Regions from separate parts of the Mesorhizobium sp. ESP7-2 genome, predicted to be linked through region 1. Evidence: predicted binding sites of a transcription regulator. Region 1 holds the regulator's gene; each other region holds the start of a gene.
What was found. The regulator PhoB, encoded in region 1, activates phosphate uptake and scavenging genes when phosphate is short. The targets are predictions, from matches to a motif close to TGTCATNNANCTGTCAT.
Positions count from the first base shown of each region.

Region 2: a site for PhoB is predicted at 2,131-2,147, ahead of phnF (phosphonate metabolism transcriptional regulator PhnF). Genes of this name have one in related genera too.
Region 3: a site for PhoB is predicted at 2,883-2,899, ahead of LB543_RS25400 (PhoX family protein). Genes of this name have one in related genera too.
Region 4: a site for PhoB is predicted at 1,897-1,913, ahead of LB543_RS13710 (acid phosphatase). Genes of this name have one in related genera too.

Region 1 is NZ_JAIUGQ010000025.1:33,867-38,253, reverse strand. It holds gene LB543_RS21795 (LysR family transcriptional regulator) at 1-769, opposite strand, end outside; gene LB543_RS21790 (sterol desaturase family protein) at 882-1,853, shown strand; partial or broken gene LB543_RS21785 (sugar kinase) at 1,906-2,238, shown strand; gene phoB (phosphate regulon transcriptional regulator PhoB) at 2,523-3,212, opposite strand; gene phoU (phosphate signaling complex protein PhoU) at 3,232-3,939, opposite strand; gene pstB (phosphate ABC transporter ATP-binding protein PstB) at 3,965-4,387, opposite strand, start outside.
Region 2 is NZ_JAIUGQ010000005.1:178,992-183,378, forward strand. It holds gene LB543_RS07695 (ABC transporter permease) at 1-273, shown strand, start outside; gene LB543_RS07700 (zinc-binding alcohol dehydrogenase family protein) at 345-1,361, shown strand; gene phnF (phosphonate metabolism transcriptional regulator PhnF) at 1,364-2,113, opposite strand; gene phnG (phosphonate C-P lyase system protein PhnG) at 2,227-2,688, shown strand; gene phnH (phosphonate C-P lyase system protein PhnH) at 2,688-3,299, shown strand; gene LB543_RS07720 (carbon-phosphorus lyase complex subunit PhnI) at 3,302-4,387, shown strand, end outside.
Region 3 is NZ_JAIUGQ010000034.1:18,679-23,065, reverse strand. It holds gene LB543_RS25415 (sensor histidine kinase) at 1-1,334, shown strand, start outside; gene LB543_RS25410 (response regulator) at 1,331-1,993, shown strand; gene LB543_RS25405 (hypothetical protein) at 2,173-2,685, opposite strand; gene LB543_RS25400 (PhoX family protein) at 2,961-4,387, shown strand, end outside.
Region 4 is NZ_JAIUGQ010000011.1:146,010-150,396, forward strand. It holds gene LB543_RS13700 (putative bifunctional diguanylate cyclase/phosphodiesterase) at 1-333, opposite strand, end outside; gene LB543_RS13705 (cytochrome-c peroxidase) at 538-1,773, opposite strand; gene LB543_RS13710 (acid phosphatase) at 1,985-3,520, shown strand; gene LB543_RS13715 (DUF922 domain-containing Zn-dependent protease) at 3,572-4,210, opposite strand; gene LB543_RS13720 (hypothetical protein) at 4,269-4,387, shown strand, end outside.

The sequences.
Region 1 (4,387 bases):
GCAAGGGCGCTACCAGTTGGCCGGAATCGAGAAACGGCCTGGCGAAACTCTCCAGAACGATCATGGCGCCGCCGCCCGTGGTCATCGCCCAGAGCGCGAGCAGCGATGAATCGTAGCGGGCACGCTGCGGCGGGGCCGGGAGGGCGAGGCCGAAATGATCCGACAGGCGCTGCCACTCGGTCTCAAACCCGATCACATGGTGCAGGCAGGCAAAGGGGAAGTCGCGGATGTCCCGGCGCCCCGCCAACCAGGCGGTGTCGGCAGGATGGCAGACGACGATCGCGGATTCATGGGCCAGCAGTTGAACCGCACCCTCGGGCCAGTCGCCGTGCCCCCAGCGGATGTCGACATCGCTGTTGCCGGCTTCAAAACGATCGGACCAGACGAAGGTGGAGAGTTGGATGTCGATCTCTGGATGGGCCTGCCGAAAATCGGCCAGCCGGGGCGCGAGGATCAACGCCGCCCAAGTGATCGAGGCGCGCACCCGCACCACCCGCCGCGATGGGCGCGCGAAGAGACCGTCCGTCGCCCGCTGCAACTCGGCGAAGGACTGACGCACCGGCTGGGCATAGGCCTGGCCGATATCCGTCAGCGCAACGCCGCGCGGCAGCCGCTCGAACAGCCGCGCGCCGACATGCTTTTCCAGCAGGCGGATATGCTGGCTGACGGCCGCTGCGGTCAGGTTCAGCTCAGCGGCCGCGGCGGTGAAACTGCCATACCGCGCCGCCGCCTCGAAGGCGAGCAGCCAGGTCGGGTGCGGTGTTTTCATGAGATCTTACCGTCAATTAAAATGACCCCAATACCTGAAAAGATATTCTTTGTGTTGTCAATTTCCGAGCAATACCCTGCGCATGAACCACGGCCGGAAAAGAGCGACATCGATGTCAGACCGGAAGGAATGGAACCACGTCCCCGACAGCCTGCCCATTGAGATTGCGCCGGTCTGGCGCTGGCCGCTGAACCTCGCAGCGATCTTTCGCTGGTATGTCGGAAGCTGGCTGCCTGTCTCAATCAATCTCGTCATCGTGGGGCTGGCCTTCGCGGCTTATGCCTTGGCCAGCCCCACGCTTGCCCAGGCGAAGGAGCCCGGGCTATGGATCGTGTTGATCTGGCTACGAAACTTCGGCCTGACGGTAGTTGTAGCGCAGGGGCTGCATCTTGTTTTTCACCGCCACCAGTTGCAGGGCACCGACAAGAAGTTTGATCCGCGCCCCTACCCGCGCAAGGGGCGCGCCTTCAGTTTCGACAGCCAACTGGCCGACAACGTGTTCTGGTCGCTGGCTTCGGGCGTAACGATCTGGTCGGCATACGAGGCGCTGGTCTGGTGGGCGATGGCCAATGGCTATGCGCCGACTCTAACATGGTCCGGCCACCCGGTCTGGTTCGTCGGCCTCTTCCTGTTGATCCCGATCTGGGAGAGTTTCTACTTCTACTGGATTCACCGGCTGCTCCATACGAAGCTCCTTTACCGCATCCACGCGCTGCATCACCGCAATATTGATGTGGGGCCGTGGTCGGGCCTTGCGATGCACCCGGTTGAACACATTTTCTATTTCGGAACCGCGCTGGTCCATTTCGTTGTTCCGTCCAGCCCGGTGCATCTTATCTGCCACCTGATGTTCTATGGCCTTTACGCCATTACCACCCATACCGGGTTCGAAGGGCTCTGGCTGGCCGGGCGCAAGCGCGTCGACCTGGGCACCTTCCACCACCAGCTTCATCATCGCTACTTTGAGGTGAACTACGGCACGCTGGAAGTGCCATGGGACAAGTGGTTCGACACCTTCCACGATGGCACTGAATCGGCAAAGGCACGGATGAAGGCGCGTCTTGCCGCGCGGCGCCGGCTATAGGTCACGCCGGCGGAAGGGGCACGTGATATAAGTCCTCAGGCAGGTTTACGCCGCAGACCGCCCTAGCCCCCGATCTCTTTACCGCAAGGCCGGCGAGGCGCTGGGTTATGGGCTGGGCAGCCTGTTCGCGCTGATCGATCCCGCACCGGTCGCCATGGTCGGCGTCAGCGCCGCCGCCTTCGACCTGATCGAGCCGGCGTTGCGCGAGGCCATCGCCCAGACCGCCGGCGGCCAGCATTCGGAATCGATTTCCTTCGACACCGAGCCGAACGAGCTGCCGCTCATTCGCGAAGGCTGCGCCATGCGCGCATTGACTTTCGTCGACCAGGAGATTTTCGCGCTGAGCGTGCAAGTGAGAGGGAGTGCCGGGAAGAGCGTTGCCTGAAACCGCGCAACGCCTTGCACTCCGGGAAACGCATGGCCGGACGCCATGACTGCGCGTCCCAACTGCTTGACTGGGCGTCCCAAGCTATTGACGGCTTCGATGACAGTGACACCCATGCCGTGCGATCGGTGTGACGCCGACGCTGGGGGGAGTGGAAAGTTCGACACCGGTTCAGATGCGCAAACCCGACAGCACGCTCGACATGGCAACGGCACAGCGAGTTGAATGGCCATTTCCGCGAGGCGAGGCATGTTTCGCTGCACTCGCGCTGGCTGAGCGGCGCTTTAATCCTCGCGGATCGCGTAGCCCGCGCCGCGGATGGTGCGGATGACGTCCGGCATGCGGCCATTGTTGACCGCCTTGCGCAGCCGACCGACATGCACGTCCACGGTGCGCTCGTCGATGTAGATCGTCTCGCCCCAGACATTGTCGAGCAGCTGGCTGCGCGAGAACACCCGGCCGGGATGGCGCATCATGAATTCCAACAGCCGGAACTCGGTCGGTCCGAGCCGGATCTCGCTCTTCTTGCGATAGACCCGGTGCGATTCGCGGTCGAGCACGATGTCGCCGACCTTGAGCACGCTGGACAGCACTTCCGGCTTGGCGCGGCGCAGCAGCGCCTTGACCCGGGCCATGAATTCCGGCGTCGAGAACGGCTTGACCAGATAATCGTCGGCACCGGTCGAAAGGCCGCGCACGCGGTCGCTCTCCTCGCCGCGCGCCGTCAGCATGATGATCGGCAGCCTCTCGGTCTCGGGCCGCATTCGCAGGCGCCGACAGAGCTCGATGCCGGAAACCGCCGGCACCATCCAGTCGAGCACCAGGAGGTCGGGCACGTTCTCCTGGAGGCGGATCTCGGCTTCGTCGCCGCGTGTCACCACCTCGACCTGGTAACCTTCCGATTCCAGATTGTAGCGGAGGAGCACGCCGAGCGGCTCCTCATCCTCCACCACCATGATGCGTGGCGCGATCATCGATTGATCATCCCTGCCGTCAAGCCGCCGGCACCGACATCGCCGTCTCGTCCTGCTTCGGACGGTTGGCGGGCAGTTGCGTGCCGGTCAGCACATAATACGCATTCTCGGCGATGTTGGTCACATGGTCGCCGATGCGTTCGAGGTTCTTGGCGCAGAACAAGAGATGCGTGCAAGCCGTGATGTTGCGCGGATCCTCCATCATGTAGGTCAGGAGTTCGCGGAACACCGAGGTGTATTTGACGTCGATGCGTTCGTCGTCGTTCCTGAGCTTGGCGAGTGCGGCGGCATCGCCGGCCGCATATTCCTCGACCATGCCCTGCACCTGGATCAGCACCAGCTGCGCCATGGAGTCGATCGAGTGCGACAGGTCGCGCGGCGTGGCGGTGAGGCCGACGGAGCCGACGCGCTTGGCGATGTTCTTGGCAAGGTCGCCGATGCGCTCGAGATCGCCCGCCATGCGGATCGAGCCGACGACATGGCGCAGATCGTCGGCCATCGGCTGGCGCTTGGCGATCAGGGTGATGGCGCGGTCGTCGAGTTCGCGCTGGCGCGCGTCCATGATGGCGTCGTCGGAGACGACGCGCTGTGCCAGCGCGTTGTCCGAATTCAGCAGCGCCTTGGTGGCGCCACCGACCATCGTGCCGGCGAGATCGCCCATGTCGCTGATCAGCCTGCTGATCTGTCCGAGATCCTCGTCGAAGGCTGCGACTGTGTGTTCGGCCATGATCCTGGTCCTCGTATGCGTGAGATCAGCCGAAACGGCCGGTGATGTAGTCCTGCGTGCGCTTCTCGCGAGGCGACGTGAAGATCTTCTCGGTCTTGTCGAATTCGACCAGTTCGCCCAGATACATGAAAGCCGTCTGCTTCGAGACGCGCGCGGCCTGCTGCATGTTGTGGGTGACGATGACGATCGTGTAGTCGGCCTGCAACTCGTCGATCAGTTCCTCGATCTTGGCGGTGGACAATGGGTCGAGCGCCGAGGCCGGCTCGTCGAGCAGGATGACTTCCGGCTTCACCGCCACGGTGCGGGCGATGCAAAGCCGCTGCTGCTGGCCGCCCGACAGGCTGAGGCCGCTGGCGTTCAGCTTGTCCTTGACCTCGGTCCACAGTGCCGCGCGCTTCAGCGCCTGTTCGACACGGCCGTCCATCTCGGCCTTGCTGATCTTCTCATA
Region 2 (4,387 bases), on a different contig from region 1:
GTGCTCTTGGCTTCGCGCATCGGCATCGGCAATCCGACCCAGGCCGAAGGATGGGAACTGCAGGCGATCGCCTCGTCGGTGATCGGGGGCACCTCACTGTTCGGCGCGGTCGGCTCGGTACACGGGCCACTGCTCGGCGCCTTCATCCTGGCGACCATCAACAACGGCGCCAACCTGCTCAACGTCAACGCCTTCTGGCAGCGTGTCATCACCGGCGTGCTGATCATCGTCATCGTCTATTTCGATGGCCTGCGTCGCCGCGGCGGCAAGTAGCGACAAACCAAAATCGATCGCCGGCCCTGTCGGAAACGGGCCGGCGATTTCGTGACAGAGTGGATTGAAGCATGAAAGCCGTCGTCTGCCGCTCGCCAGGTGAGCTTATCCTGGAAGACCGCCCTGCTCCCGGCTCGCCGCCTCCCGGCTGGGCGCTGGTCGCGGTCAGCCATGTCGGCATCTGCGGCACCGACTATCACATCTTCGAGGGCAAGCACCCGTTCCTCGCCTATCCCCGCATCATGGGCCACGAAGTCTCCGGCACCGTCGTCGAAGTTGGCGAAGGAGTCGGTCTTGCGGTCGGCGAACCGGTGATCATCAACCCCTATCTCTCCTGCGGCAAATGCATTGCCTGCCGGCACGGCAAGCCAAATTGCTGTGTCAGGATCGAAGTGCTCGGCGTGCATCGCGACGGCGCCATGTGCGAACGGATCCTGGTGCCGGCGCAGAACCTTTATCCCACAAACGGGCTGTCGCTCGCCGACGCCGCCGCCGTCGAATTCCTGGCCATCGGCGCGCATGCCGTGCGCCGCGCGCGTTCCGAGCCCGGTGGACGCGCGCTGGTCATCGGCGCCGGTCCGATTGGGCTTGGCACCGCCATCTTCGCACGCATTGCCGGGCTCGACGTGACACTTCTCGACATGAGCAGCGAAAGACTGGCCTTCGCCGCGAGTGAGCTCGGCTTTTCGATTCTCGACGGCTCGCAAGCACCCGTGTCAGATCTGGTGCGTGATGCGACCGACGGCGAAGGCTTCGACGCGGTCTTCGATGCCACCGGCAACACCCGGTCGGTGCAATCGGCCTTCGCCCATGTCGCGCATGGCGGCACGCTGGTGCTGGTCAGCGTCGTCAAGGACGACATCGTCTTTTCCGACCCTGAGTTCCACAAGCGCGAAATGACATTGATCGGCAGCCGCAATGCGTTGCGCGCCGACTTCGATCATGTCGCCGCCTCGATCCGCAATGGGGCCGTGCCGCTAGCCAAGCTCGTCACCCACCGCACCACGCTGGCCGATACGCCAGGGGATCTCGCACGCTGGGCGCACGAAAAGTCGGGCCTGATCAAGGCCGTGATCGAGATCGGATAGCCTTACAGCGCCGATAGCTTCAGCTCCACTCGCTCGGCAGGGAAGCGAGATTCGGAAAACTGGATCGGCTGGCCGTCAGGCGTGACGTTGACCGCCACCGTGACCAGCACGATGGCGCCCGGCTGCAGGTCGAGGTCGGCAAGATCGGCGGCGTCCGCATGGCGCGCCGACAGCACCGTCGACTGCCTGAGATAATCGTCTATACCGAAACGGGCCAGGGACGCGGTGATCGATCCGGTCTGCGCCATCGCCTTGTCGATGCCGGCAAAGCGCCTCCCCTCGAACCAGACGGCGGCGCGCGACACCGGCCGCCCGTCGGCCTCGCCGCGTGTCTCCAGCCGTATCATCTCGGCACCCCGGGCCAACCCGAGCCCTTCGGCAACGCGCTGGCTGGCGGGCTCGTTCGATGAGGAGAGCAGCACGATGTGCCGTTCCGATGTCTGCCCCTGCAGGCCAGTCGAAAAGCGTGTCCGCGCGCCGATCGGATAGGACAGCCGCTTGCGCGACAAGACGAAGGTGCCGCGTCCCTGCTCGGCCCGCAATACGCCCTCCTGCACGAGCGCCGATATGGCGCTGCGTACGGTGTGACGGTTGACGCCGTAGCGCTCGGCCAGCGCGACCTCGGGCGGCAGCGCGGCATTCTCGGCGAAATCGCCGGTGGCAATCGCTTGCAGGATCCTATCGGCGATCTGTCGCCACAGTGAGACGCCGCTGCGCCGTTCGATGCTGTCGGCCACCTGCTGCCCGATCATGTTTTTGCCCCCCGGCCTGTCACGCACCCGTCATGGACTCGCGTTAGGTAAAATGTATAATTTGTATAGTTGTCTATATCAATAGACAAATTTAGCGAAGAGGAAAGTTGGCGATGCGAGGACAGGAAGCCCGCGACCAGGCCGAGCGCAAGGCCGCCATGGCGACGCTGGCGCAATCGAGCGGCGACGACATCGTGCGGCTCTGGAACGAGGCCGGCCTGCCTTCGCAAGCCGAATTGCTGCGCGGCCCCGAGACCGGCCTGGTCACCCTGCGTGGCCGCATCGGCGGCGGCGGCGCGCCCTTCAATGTCGGCGAAGCGACCGTCACTCGCGCTACCGTCCGGCTGCCATCCGGGCAGGTCGGCCATTGCTACGCGCTTGGCCGCGACAAGCAGAAGGCGAAGCTGGCAGCCATCGCCGACGCGCTCTGGCAGGACCCTGCCCGCCGCACCGAGGTCGAGACCGGGCTCATTGCACCCTTGCGGTCGGCTCTGACCGCTGCCCACGAAAAACGCCGCGCCGAGACGGCGGCAACGAAGGTGGATTTCTTCACCATGGTTCGCGGAGAAGATTGATGGATATCGCTGCGCAATCGATCGAAGGCGGTTTCGCCGATCCGGTCTTCAACGCCCAGGCCATGTTTCGGGCCGTCATGGGTGCCATGGCGCGGCCTGGCAGCGTCCAGCCGTTGCCGGCGCTGGCCCGCCCGCCGGCGCCGCTTTCGGCAACATCAGGCGCCATTGCCCTGGCGCTGTGCGACAACGACACGCCGCTCTGGCTCGACCCGGCACTGCATGCATCCGCGGCGATCGGCTCCTGGCTTGGCTTCCACACGGGCGCGCCGCTGGCCAATACGTCGGCCGACGCGCATTTCGCGTTCATTGCCATGCCCGCCGAGATGATGGCGCTCGACGGTTTTTCGCAGGGCACGCAGGATTATCCCGACCGATCGACGACGCTGATCCTGCAGGTCGGCGACCTCGCTTCAGGGGCCCCGCTGTTGCTGGAAGGCCCCGGCATCGAAACCAGCGCCACGATCGCACCGGCCCAGATGCCGCGCCATTTCGTCGAGCAGTGGAAGCAAAACAACAAGCGCTTTCCTCGTGGCGTCGACATCATCCTCGCCACATCGGACGGCATAGCCTGCCTGCCGCGCACGACGCGCATCAAGACGATGGAGGCTTGAAGATGTATGTCGCGGTAAAAGGTGGCGAAGCCGCCATTGCCAACGCTCACAGCCTGCTTGCCGACCGCCGGCGCGGCGACCGCTCGGTGCCGGCGCTGCGCCTTGACCAGATTGTCGAACAACTGGCGCTCGGCGTCGACAGGGTGATGAGCGAAGGCTCGCTCTATGACCGTGAACTCGCCGCGCTAGCTATCGTCCAGGCCCGCGGCGACATGATCGAGGCGATCTTCCTGGTGCGCGCCTACCGCACCACCTTGCCGCGCTTCGGTTACACCAGCCCGATCGACACCAGCGCGATGCTGGTCGAACGGCGCGTCTCGGCGACCTACAAGGACCTGCCTGGCGGCCAGCTGCTTGGTCCGACTTTCGACTACACCCACCGCCTGCTCGACCCGGAGCTTGCCGCCGGCGCCGATGTCGCCGAACCGTTGCAGCGCGCCGGCGAGGCCGATGCCATGCCGCGTGTCTCGGCCATCCTTGCTCGCGAAGGCCTGATCGAGCCCGATGGCGACATGCCGCAGGACCACATTCCCGGCGACATCACCCGTGAGCCGCTGGAATTCCCGGTGGCGCGCGACATCCGCCTGCAGGCGCTGTCGCGCGGTGACGAGGGTTTTCTGTTGGCGCTCGGCTATTCCACGCAGCGCGGCTATGCCCGCAACCATCCCTTCGTCGGCGAGATCCGCATCGGCGAGGTCGAGCTGGAACTCGACGTGCCCGAACTGCCTTTCGCCGTGCCGCTCGGCACGGTGCGGGTCACCGAATGCCAGATGGTCAACCAGTTCAAGGGCTCGGCCAAGGCGCCGCCGCAATTCACCCGCGGCTACGGCCTCGTCTTCGGCCAGAGCGAACGTAAGGCGATGGCCATGGCGCTCTGCGACCGCGCCCTGCGCGCCTCGGAACTCGGCGAGGACATCGTCGCCGCCGCGCAGGACGAGGAGTTCGTCATCTCGCATTCCGACAATGTCCAGGCGACCGGCTTCGTCGAGCATTTGAAGCTGCCGCACTATGTCGACTTCCAGGCCGAGCTCGACCTCGTGCGCCGCATGCGCGCCGAGTATGAGGCCCGCGAAAATCCAGCAAAGGCG
Region 3 (4,387 bases), on a different contig from region 1:
AATTCGTCGTTGCCGGCGGCTTTGGGCTGCTTGTCGTCATGCTGGTCGTAGGGACTTGGGTGACGACGCAGATCCGGGACGGCGTCACCCGCAATTCGGCTGCCACGACGGCGCTTTATGTCGACAGCGTGATTGCGCCGCTGCTGCCCGACCTGCGCAAGAACGAGGAGCTCAGCGAATCCGTCAAACAGGCGCTCGACGAGACGCTCGGCCAGGGCGCGCTCGGCAAACGCCTGGCATCGTTCAGGCTCTGGCGCCGCGACGGCACGGTGCTCTACGCGAAGGACACGGAATTGATCGGCCGCCGCTTCGACCTGAACAAAAATCTGCGTTCCGCCTTCCAGGGCAGTGTCGTTGCCCAATTCGATACGTTCGACGAAAACGAAGACAAGGTGCGGGGCTCGGGCGTGCCGTTGCTCGAGATTTACAATCCGGTGCGCGAACCCTGGTCCGGCGACGTGGTCGCCGTCACCGAATTCTATGAGGTCGCGACCGATTTCAAAGCCACGCTGGCTTCCGCCCTGCGGTCGAGCTGGCTGGTCGTGGCCGGCACCACCTTGACCGCATTCCTGCTTCTGTCGGGCATCGTCCTGCGCGCCAGCCGCACCATCGACGACCAGCGCGGGGCGCTGCGCCGGCAGGTGTCGGAGCTGCAAGGCCTGGTGACGCAGAACAGCGCCTTGCGGCAACGCGTGCAGCGGGCGTCGCGGCGCGCCACCGCACTCAACGAAAGATACCTGCGGCGGATCGGCGCCGACCTGCATGACGGCCCTGCCCAGCTCGTGGCCCTGGCGGCGCTGCGCATGGACAGTCCTGTGTTTACCGGCGACGGCCATGGCAGCGAAGGTCGCTCGACCGAGGTCGCGATGATCCGCAAGACGCTGGAGGACGCGATGCGCGAGATACGCGGCATCTGCAACGGCCTGGTGCTGCCGCAGATAGAAACGGCGGCGGCGGCGGATGTGTTGCGGCTGGCCATCGAGGAACATGAGCACCGTACCGGCACGTCGGTGAAGCTGACGCTGCCCGGACATTTGCCCGAGCCCGGCGCTTCTGAGAAGATCAGCATCTATCGCTTCGTGCAGGAGGGGCTGAACAATGCCTACCGCCACGGGCGGGGGAAGGATCAGGCGGTGCGTGCAGGAATGAAAGATGGCAGGCTTTTCGTTGAAGTGTCGGATGGCGGGCCGGGCTTCGATCCGGCGCGGGCCGAGGGGTTGGGGTTGGCCGGCCTCAGGGAGCGGGTCGAAAGCATCGGCGGACAGTTCGAAACCCTGAGCGGGCCGAAAGGCACGAAGCTGGTGATCCGTCTTTCGGTTGAGGAGCAAGCATGATGGGCGCAATCCGCATCGCCATTGTCGACGACCATCCGCTGTTCCGCGAAGGCGTGACGCGCAGCCTGTCGGAGATCGGAGGCTTCGAGATGGCCGGGGAAGGTGCGACCGCGCAGGACGCGGAACGCATCGCCTCGACCGTGCAGCCCGACATCTTGCTGCTCGACATTTCGATGCCAGGCGGCGGCCTGGCCGCGGTTGCAAACATCCTTGCCGACCATCCCGCCCAGAAGATCGTCCTGTTGACTGTTTCAGAGGCCAATGCCGATGTGACCAAGGCCCTGAACGCGGGGGTGCGCGGCTATGTCCTCAAAGGCGTCGGGTCGCGCTCGCTCGCCGATATCCTGCGCAACGTGGCGGCTGGCGAAAGCTATCTTTCGCCGATGCTGTCGGCCCGGCTGCTTTCCGATGTGCAGTCCCTGCAGCCTGCCAACGGCGTGGCGGACCGGCTGCGGCAACTCACCGGCCGGCAGACCGAAATCCTGCGGCTGGTGGCGGAGGGGCTGAGCAACAAGGAAGTCGCCTTGCGCCTGGAGCTGCAGGAGAAGACCGTCAAGCACCACATGACGGGGGTGCTGTCGAAACTCAACGTGCGAAACCGCACTGAAGCAGCCCTCATGATGCGCGAGTTTCGCGACCGCGAGCGGGACTTCTCATAGGGCGGTTCAGCGTTTGATCGCCGAGTCGCTCCAGCTCTTGTTTTTACGCATTCCGCCAGGAAAAGCGCTACGCCACGCAAAAGGAGGTCACCTCCGCCGGGGGGCGGCGGAGGTGACGTGTGAAACCGGTCGTTGCCTGTTGACCAGCTTCACAAGGGCGAAATTCACAGGGCCGAAATTCACAGGCCCTTGAGACGGCTGACATCGGCCGGTGTGGCCCGGCGGTCGATGATCGTGCGGCCGAGCGCATCCTTCATCCTGAAACGGCCGTTCTCGATGGTTTCCGTCATGCCGTCGGGGTGCTGAACTGAAATCTTGCTGCCGTCCACGTCGACCTTGTCGCCGGTCGTGGCGTTGACATGGCTGGAGTTGTTGTCGCCCTGCCCCTTGCCTTTTCCGTTGTTGCCGCCGCCGCTATTCCCGTTATTCCCGTTACTGTTCCCGCTATTCCCACTGTTGCCGTTGCCACTGCTGCCGCCGCTGTTACCGCCGTTTCCGCTGTTACCGCCGCCGTTGCCATTGCCGCTGCTACCGCCGCCGCTGTTGCCACCCCTGTCGGCATGTGCGGTTGCGGCATGGATTCCAGGCACGAAGCCATGGAGGGTAATTCCATAGGGGGCGACGGTCAGCGCCAGAAGGGCCGCCGATCCGAGAACCAGACGGCAACAACGGGCCGTGATCGATCCGTGCATACTGATCTCCGTCGATTGAGCCGGCGCGCTCACCCCAACGTTGCAGTGCAACCAACATCGCCGAAAGACGTGGTGACCGGAAGCGACCTCCGACCGTTGCGTTTCTCTCTCAGGACCTTTGCAGGCGCAAGGTTGGACCAAAGTCCCAGACCCGGCATGAAAAACGGTAGCGTGAGGGAGCGGCAGGGCCGATATCCTGTCACGAAAATGTGATCCGCCGACTGTAAGGCGTCGAACAGGCAACAAGCTCCAGCCAATCCAAGCCAGAGGCTCCCATGACCGAACATCGCACCCCCGACGCCCGATTCCGCACCAGCCTGCTCGAGGAAAACGAAGGCCCGGCCAACAATCCCAGCGAAAACCGCACGATGGGCGAGATCATCGCCGCACGTTTTTCGCGCCGTGGCTTCCTCAAAGGTTCGCTTGCCGTCTCGGCGATCGCCGCCACCGTCAGCCCGCTGGCCATGATCGCCGCCGGCGATGCCCGCGCCGCGGACGGCTCGGCCTTCAAATTCGACGAGCTGGAGGCCGGTATCGACGACAAGCACCATGTCGCGCCGGGCTACGACGCCGACGTGCTGTTGCGCTGGGGGGATCCGCTGTTTGCCGATTCGCCGGAATTCGACCCAACCAAGCAGTCGGCGCAAGCCCAGGCAAGGCAGTTCGGCTACAACAACGACTATGTCGGCTATATCGCGATCGACGGCTCGGCGGACCATGGCCTGCTGGTGGTCAACCACGAATACACCAACCCGCATCTGATGTTCCCGGGCCTCGTCAAGATCGTCGAGAAGGACGGCAAGAAGTCGGCCGAGGTGGCGCCGCTCTCGAAGGAGCAGGTCGATGTCGAGATGGCCGCCCATGGCGGCACCATCGTCGAGATCCGCAAGGACGGCGGCAAATGGCAGGTGGTGCGCGACGGCAAGCTCAACCGCCGCATCACCTCCAGCACCGAGATGGCGCTGTCCGGCCCGGTCGCCGGCCATGACCGCGTCAAGACCAATGCCGATCCGTCCGGAATGAAAGTCTTCGGCACGATCAACAACTGCGCCGGCGGCGTCACGCCCTGGGGCACCTATGTGATGGCCGAGGAGAACATCCATGGCTATTTTTCCGGCGAGCTGCCGGAAGGCCACAAGGAAGCCGCCAACTACAAGCGCCTCGGCATCCCGGAAGGCGCCTATGAATGGGGCGGGCATTACGACCGCTTCAACCTCGCCAAGGAACCGAACGAGCCCAACCGCTTCGGCTGGATCGTCGAGGTCGACGTCAACGACCCGAATTCGGTGCCGCGCAAGCGCACCGCCATGGGTCGCTTCAAGCATGAGGGCGCCGAATCGATCGTCGCCAAGGACGGCCGCGTCGTCTTCTATCTCGGCGACGACGAGCGCTTCGACTATGTCTACAAATTCGTCACCAAGGGCATGTTCAACGCCGGCGACCGCGCGGCCAACAAGGACCTGCTCGACGACGGCACGCTGCATGTCGCCAAATTCGCCGAGGACGGCTCGGTCGAATGGATGCCGATCGTGTTCGGCCAGGGTCCGCTGACGGCGGAAAACGGTTTTGCCGGCCAGGCCGACGTGCTGATCGAGACGCGCCGCGCCGCCGACCTGCTTGGCGCCACCAAGATGGACCGGCCAGAAGACATCCAGCCCAATGCCGGCAACGGCAAGGTCTATGTCATGCTGACCAACAATTC
Region 4 (4,387 bases), on a different contig from region 1:
GGCGTCGAAGCGGTCCGGGTCGAAATCCAGCGGCAGGAAGTAGACCTCGGAAATGGAGACGTTGTTAGCGAGGTTATTGTAGATCTGCTGGATGGTCGCACGGCCTTCGTCGCCCAGATTGGTGCCGTGCCGGTCGAGGTTCCTGACGCTTGGCAGATAGGTCAGGGTCCGGACATTTTCGTAGACGGACCGCAAGGCGTCTTCGACGGTCTTGGCGGTCGCGCGCGATGCCGCCCGGGAGTTTTCCAGATAACGTTCCCTGGCAAGCGCGTAATCCCGCTGGGCATCGATGTGCAAAGCCACCAGCATTGCTGCGCCGGTGACAAGGATCACAACAAATCCGACTGCTCGCCCGAATGCGTTCATCGGCGTCCTACCATCGATTGGCAAGGGATACCCCAGAGCAGTTTAGGAAGCCCTAATGACGAATGTCCTTCTTTACCGTTCCTCCCGGCCCGCGCGGCAATCCGGCAAGGCCAGAAACTGGTTCGCGGGCGCGGCCAATCCGGCACGTCGGCCCGCGCGAGGTCCAAGGGTTCAATTCGCTGGCTCGGTCCGCTGATCGGCATCGGTGAGCGTCTGCAGAAACGCCACGATATCGTCGATTTCGGCGTCGTTCAGCGCCGGCTTGTCGCCGGGTTTCTTGCCGTTGAAGGGCGATTCTTGGTTGAGATTTCCCCAGTAAGCCTTTGGCAGATCGTCATATTGCCTGATCGTGCCGTCGGCGTTCCTGGGATACCAGTGGCCTGGGTCGGTGTCGCGGCTGGCGTAGAAGGCGACGGCGTCGCGCAGCGTGTGGAAATATCCGTTGTGGAAGAAGCTCTTGCGCAGAGCGACATTGCGCAGCGTCGGTGTCTTGAACAGGCCGCAATAATCGGCGCGGCCGCGAAAATCGGTGCGCAGCGGGCCGCATAGGCCGAGATCGGCATAGGCGGGGTCGGCGTTGGCAGGGATGGCCGGATTGCGCGGCACGGCGATGGCGATCAGGCCGAAATCGGTGAATTGCGGCGGCTCGCCGTCATTGGCGGGTTCACTGATATGACAGCAGGCGCAGTTGCCTTTCGCCTCGTCCTCGAACAGGGCGCGGCCGCGCTGTTCCAGCGCCGACAGCGTCGCCTTGCCGGCAAGGAAGGCGTCGTAGCGGCTGGAATAGGGATAGAAATCGGCGGCACTCTGCTCGAACGTGCCAAGCGCCTCGGCGGCGGCGGTGAAGGCGTCGCCCGGGCGCTCGAAGACATCCTGCCCGAACACGGCCTTGAAGTCATCGGCATAGGCGGTCTTGCGCAGGGAGGCGGAGACGGCTGCTTCATCCTTGTTGGCCATCTCGAAGGGCGAGAGCAGGGGGATTTTCGCCTGATCCTTGCCGTGGTCGGCGCGGCCGTCCCAGGTCAGGCCACCGGTCGGACCGTTGTCGACGCTCTCGTCGCCTTCGTCCTCGGAATCGTGGAAATGCTCGGTGAAGGCCGGTGCCGCCTGGAGATAGCGCAGCGACGGCACGGCGCGCACGCCCGGCTGGTCGAGGTTCGGGCCTCCCATCTCGACCGGAGATGCCGAGGCCGGACCGAAAGCGTGGCGCGGATCATGACAGGACGAGCAGGCCTGCTTGCCCGAGGCCGACAGCGCCGGGTCGAAGAACATTTTTCGCCCCAAGGCGGTGAGCGCCTCGGCGCGCGCGAACGCCTGCGCGCGCGATAGCGGGCCGGGATGGACGCCGTCCGCCGTATTCGCGGGCGCAGCAAAGCCGAATGTCGAGATCGCGGCAATCGCGATCATCAGGCTTTTCCATCGTCTCGTCTTCATGGGGCATGGTCCGCTTTGGCCCGGAAATAGGAATGCAGTGCAACGGATTGATGACCGGCCCCAGTGCTCACGAAACCGTGTTCGCCGAGGCGGCGGATGTCACAAAGGTGACAAGGCATCCACGTTACCTGCCGCTATGGTTCCCCGCGTTCCTCCCGCCACCGTCAAGCCACGAGGTCTTTCCATGACGAGGCTCAAGCTCCTCACTTCCTTCTGTCTGGCCGGTTCGGCCCTCATTCCTCTCGCGGCGGCCAATGCCGCCCCTCCCGGCTTCGACAAGATAGACACGGTCGTCGTCATCTATGCCGAAAACCGCAGCTTCGATAATCTCTATGGCGGCTTCCCCGGCGCCAATGGGCTGGCCAATGTCTCGACCGATCAGGCGCGCCAGTTCGACCGCGACGGCAAGCCGCTCGCCGAACTTCCGCCGGCCTGGGGCGGGCTGACCGGAAAAGGTGTCACGCCCGCGGTGACGGAGGCGCAGACGGCGCATCTCGCCAACGCCGCCTTCGCCATAGACGACCCCAAGGGTTTCAACGAGGGCACCAACGTCATCACCCACGATCTGTGGCACCGTTTCTATCAGGAGCAGATGCAGATCGACGGCGGCAAGAACGACAAATTCGTCGCCTGGGCCGATTCCGGCGGCCTGGTCATGGGTCATTATGATGGTTCGATCCTGCCGATGTGGGCGGTGGCGAAGAAATACGTGCTGGCCGACAATTTCTTCCAGGGCGCCTTCGGTGGCTCGTTCCTCAACCATTTCCAGCTCGCCTGCGCCTGTACGCCGGTCTATCCCAACGCCGACACCAGCCCGGTGAAGGACCAGATCGCCGTCGTCGAGCCCGACGGCGTGACACTGAAGGTTGCCGACAATTCGCCGGCCTCGGCGCTCGGCGGCGCGCCGAAATTCGTCAATGACGGCGCCATCACGCCCGACTTCTACGCCGTCAACACCATGCAGCCACCCTACCAGCCGAGCCACAACAAGCCGGCCGAGGGCGGCGACAAGGCGCTCGCCGACCCGGCCGCGCCCACCACGCTGCCGCCGCAGCACGACATCACCATCGGCGATCTCCTGTCGCTGAAGGGGGTGAGCTGGGCCTGGTATGCCGGCGCCTGGCAGGCAACGCTGGACGGCAAGAACGCGACGCCGGTGCCGAACTTCCAGTTCCACCACCAGCCGTTCAACTATTTCGCGGCTTACGCGCCCGGGACCGCCGCGCGCACCGAGCATCTCAGGGATGGCGGCCTGGACGGCGCCGAGTTCATCAAGGCGATCGATGACGGCAAGCTGCCGCAAGTCGCCTTCTACAAGCCGCAGGGCAATCTCAACGAGCATGGCGGCTATGCCGACGTGGCGAGCGGCGACCAGCATCTGGCCGACGTCGTTTCGCATCTGGAGAAAAGCCCGCAATGGAGCCACATGCTCGTCGTCGTCACCTATGACGAGAATGGCGGCTTCTGGGATCACGTCGCGCCGCCCAAGGCCGACCGCTGGGGCCCGGGCAACCGCATCCCGGCCTTCATCATCTCGCCCTATGCCAAGATGGGCACGGTCGACCACACGCAATACGACACCACATCGATCCTGCGCTTCATCACCGCGCGCTTCGATCTGCCGGTGCTGACCGGCATCGTCGCCCGCGACAAGGCACTGCGCAACAACGACCAGCCGCCGATGGGCGATCTCTCAGCGGCGCTCGATCTGAGCCGATAGGGACCGGGCGAAACGCCGATATGCCGTCGCGCCGCAGGGCGCGGTGGCCTTTCAGCCGCCATTCACAAGCGCAAGAATGAGCTTCTGCAGATTGCCGCCCTGGCCGAGTTCGACGCGGTCGAAATCGCGGCTTGCCTGCACCCGCGCCTTCGAGATTGCGTCGAGCCGACGGACCACCTCGGCCCTGGTCTTGCTGCATTTGGGATCATCGGCAACGGTCAGGCCGTCTGTCGCGGCTTCGATGTCATGGACCATTTGTATCATACTGGCGCCGTGGACCTTCTCGTGGGCACTGACGCCGGCGATGAATACCTCCCAGCTCTTCTGGACGGCCGGCGGCAGCGGCGCGGAGGGGCTTGGCAATGTGTAGGTGATGATCAGTTTCGGCTTCGCCGCCGTCAGCACGCAGCCCTTGCCCCTGGGCTTGTAGTCCCTGACTCCCCAGGTCAGCTTGAAATTGGTGAAGGCAATGGCGCGGGCAATGCCGACATTCGGTCCGTTCTGGCCGATCGACCGGTAGAGCTCGAGCCCGGACTGGCCTGAAATGGCGTAGGTCTCGACCTTCTCGACCGGCTTCCATTCGGCGTGCGCGGCGAGCGGCGACGCCACCAGGGCGGCTGTCAGAAGACACAGGCGGACTCTCAACACCGCTCTCTCCAAGGCGCGGCCTTGCTGGACAAGCAATGCCATTCAACGGCTTTTCCTATATGCTGCCGGCGGGTGCTGCAAATGCCCGGAGGGGGAAGTCATGAGAAGATGTCTCGTTGCCGCCGGTGCCTTGGCGGCTTTGCTCGGCGCGCAGCCGGCCTTTGCCGCGTCCTGCGGCTGGAGCGCGAAGATGGAAGAAGACGAGGGCGGCAGCGTGTT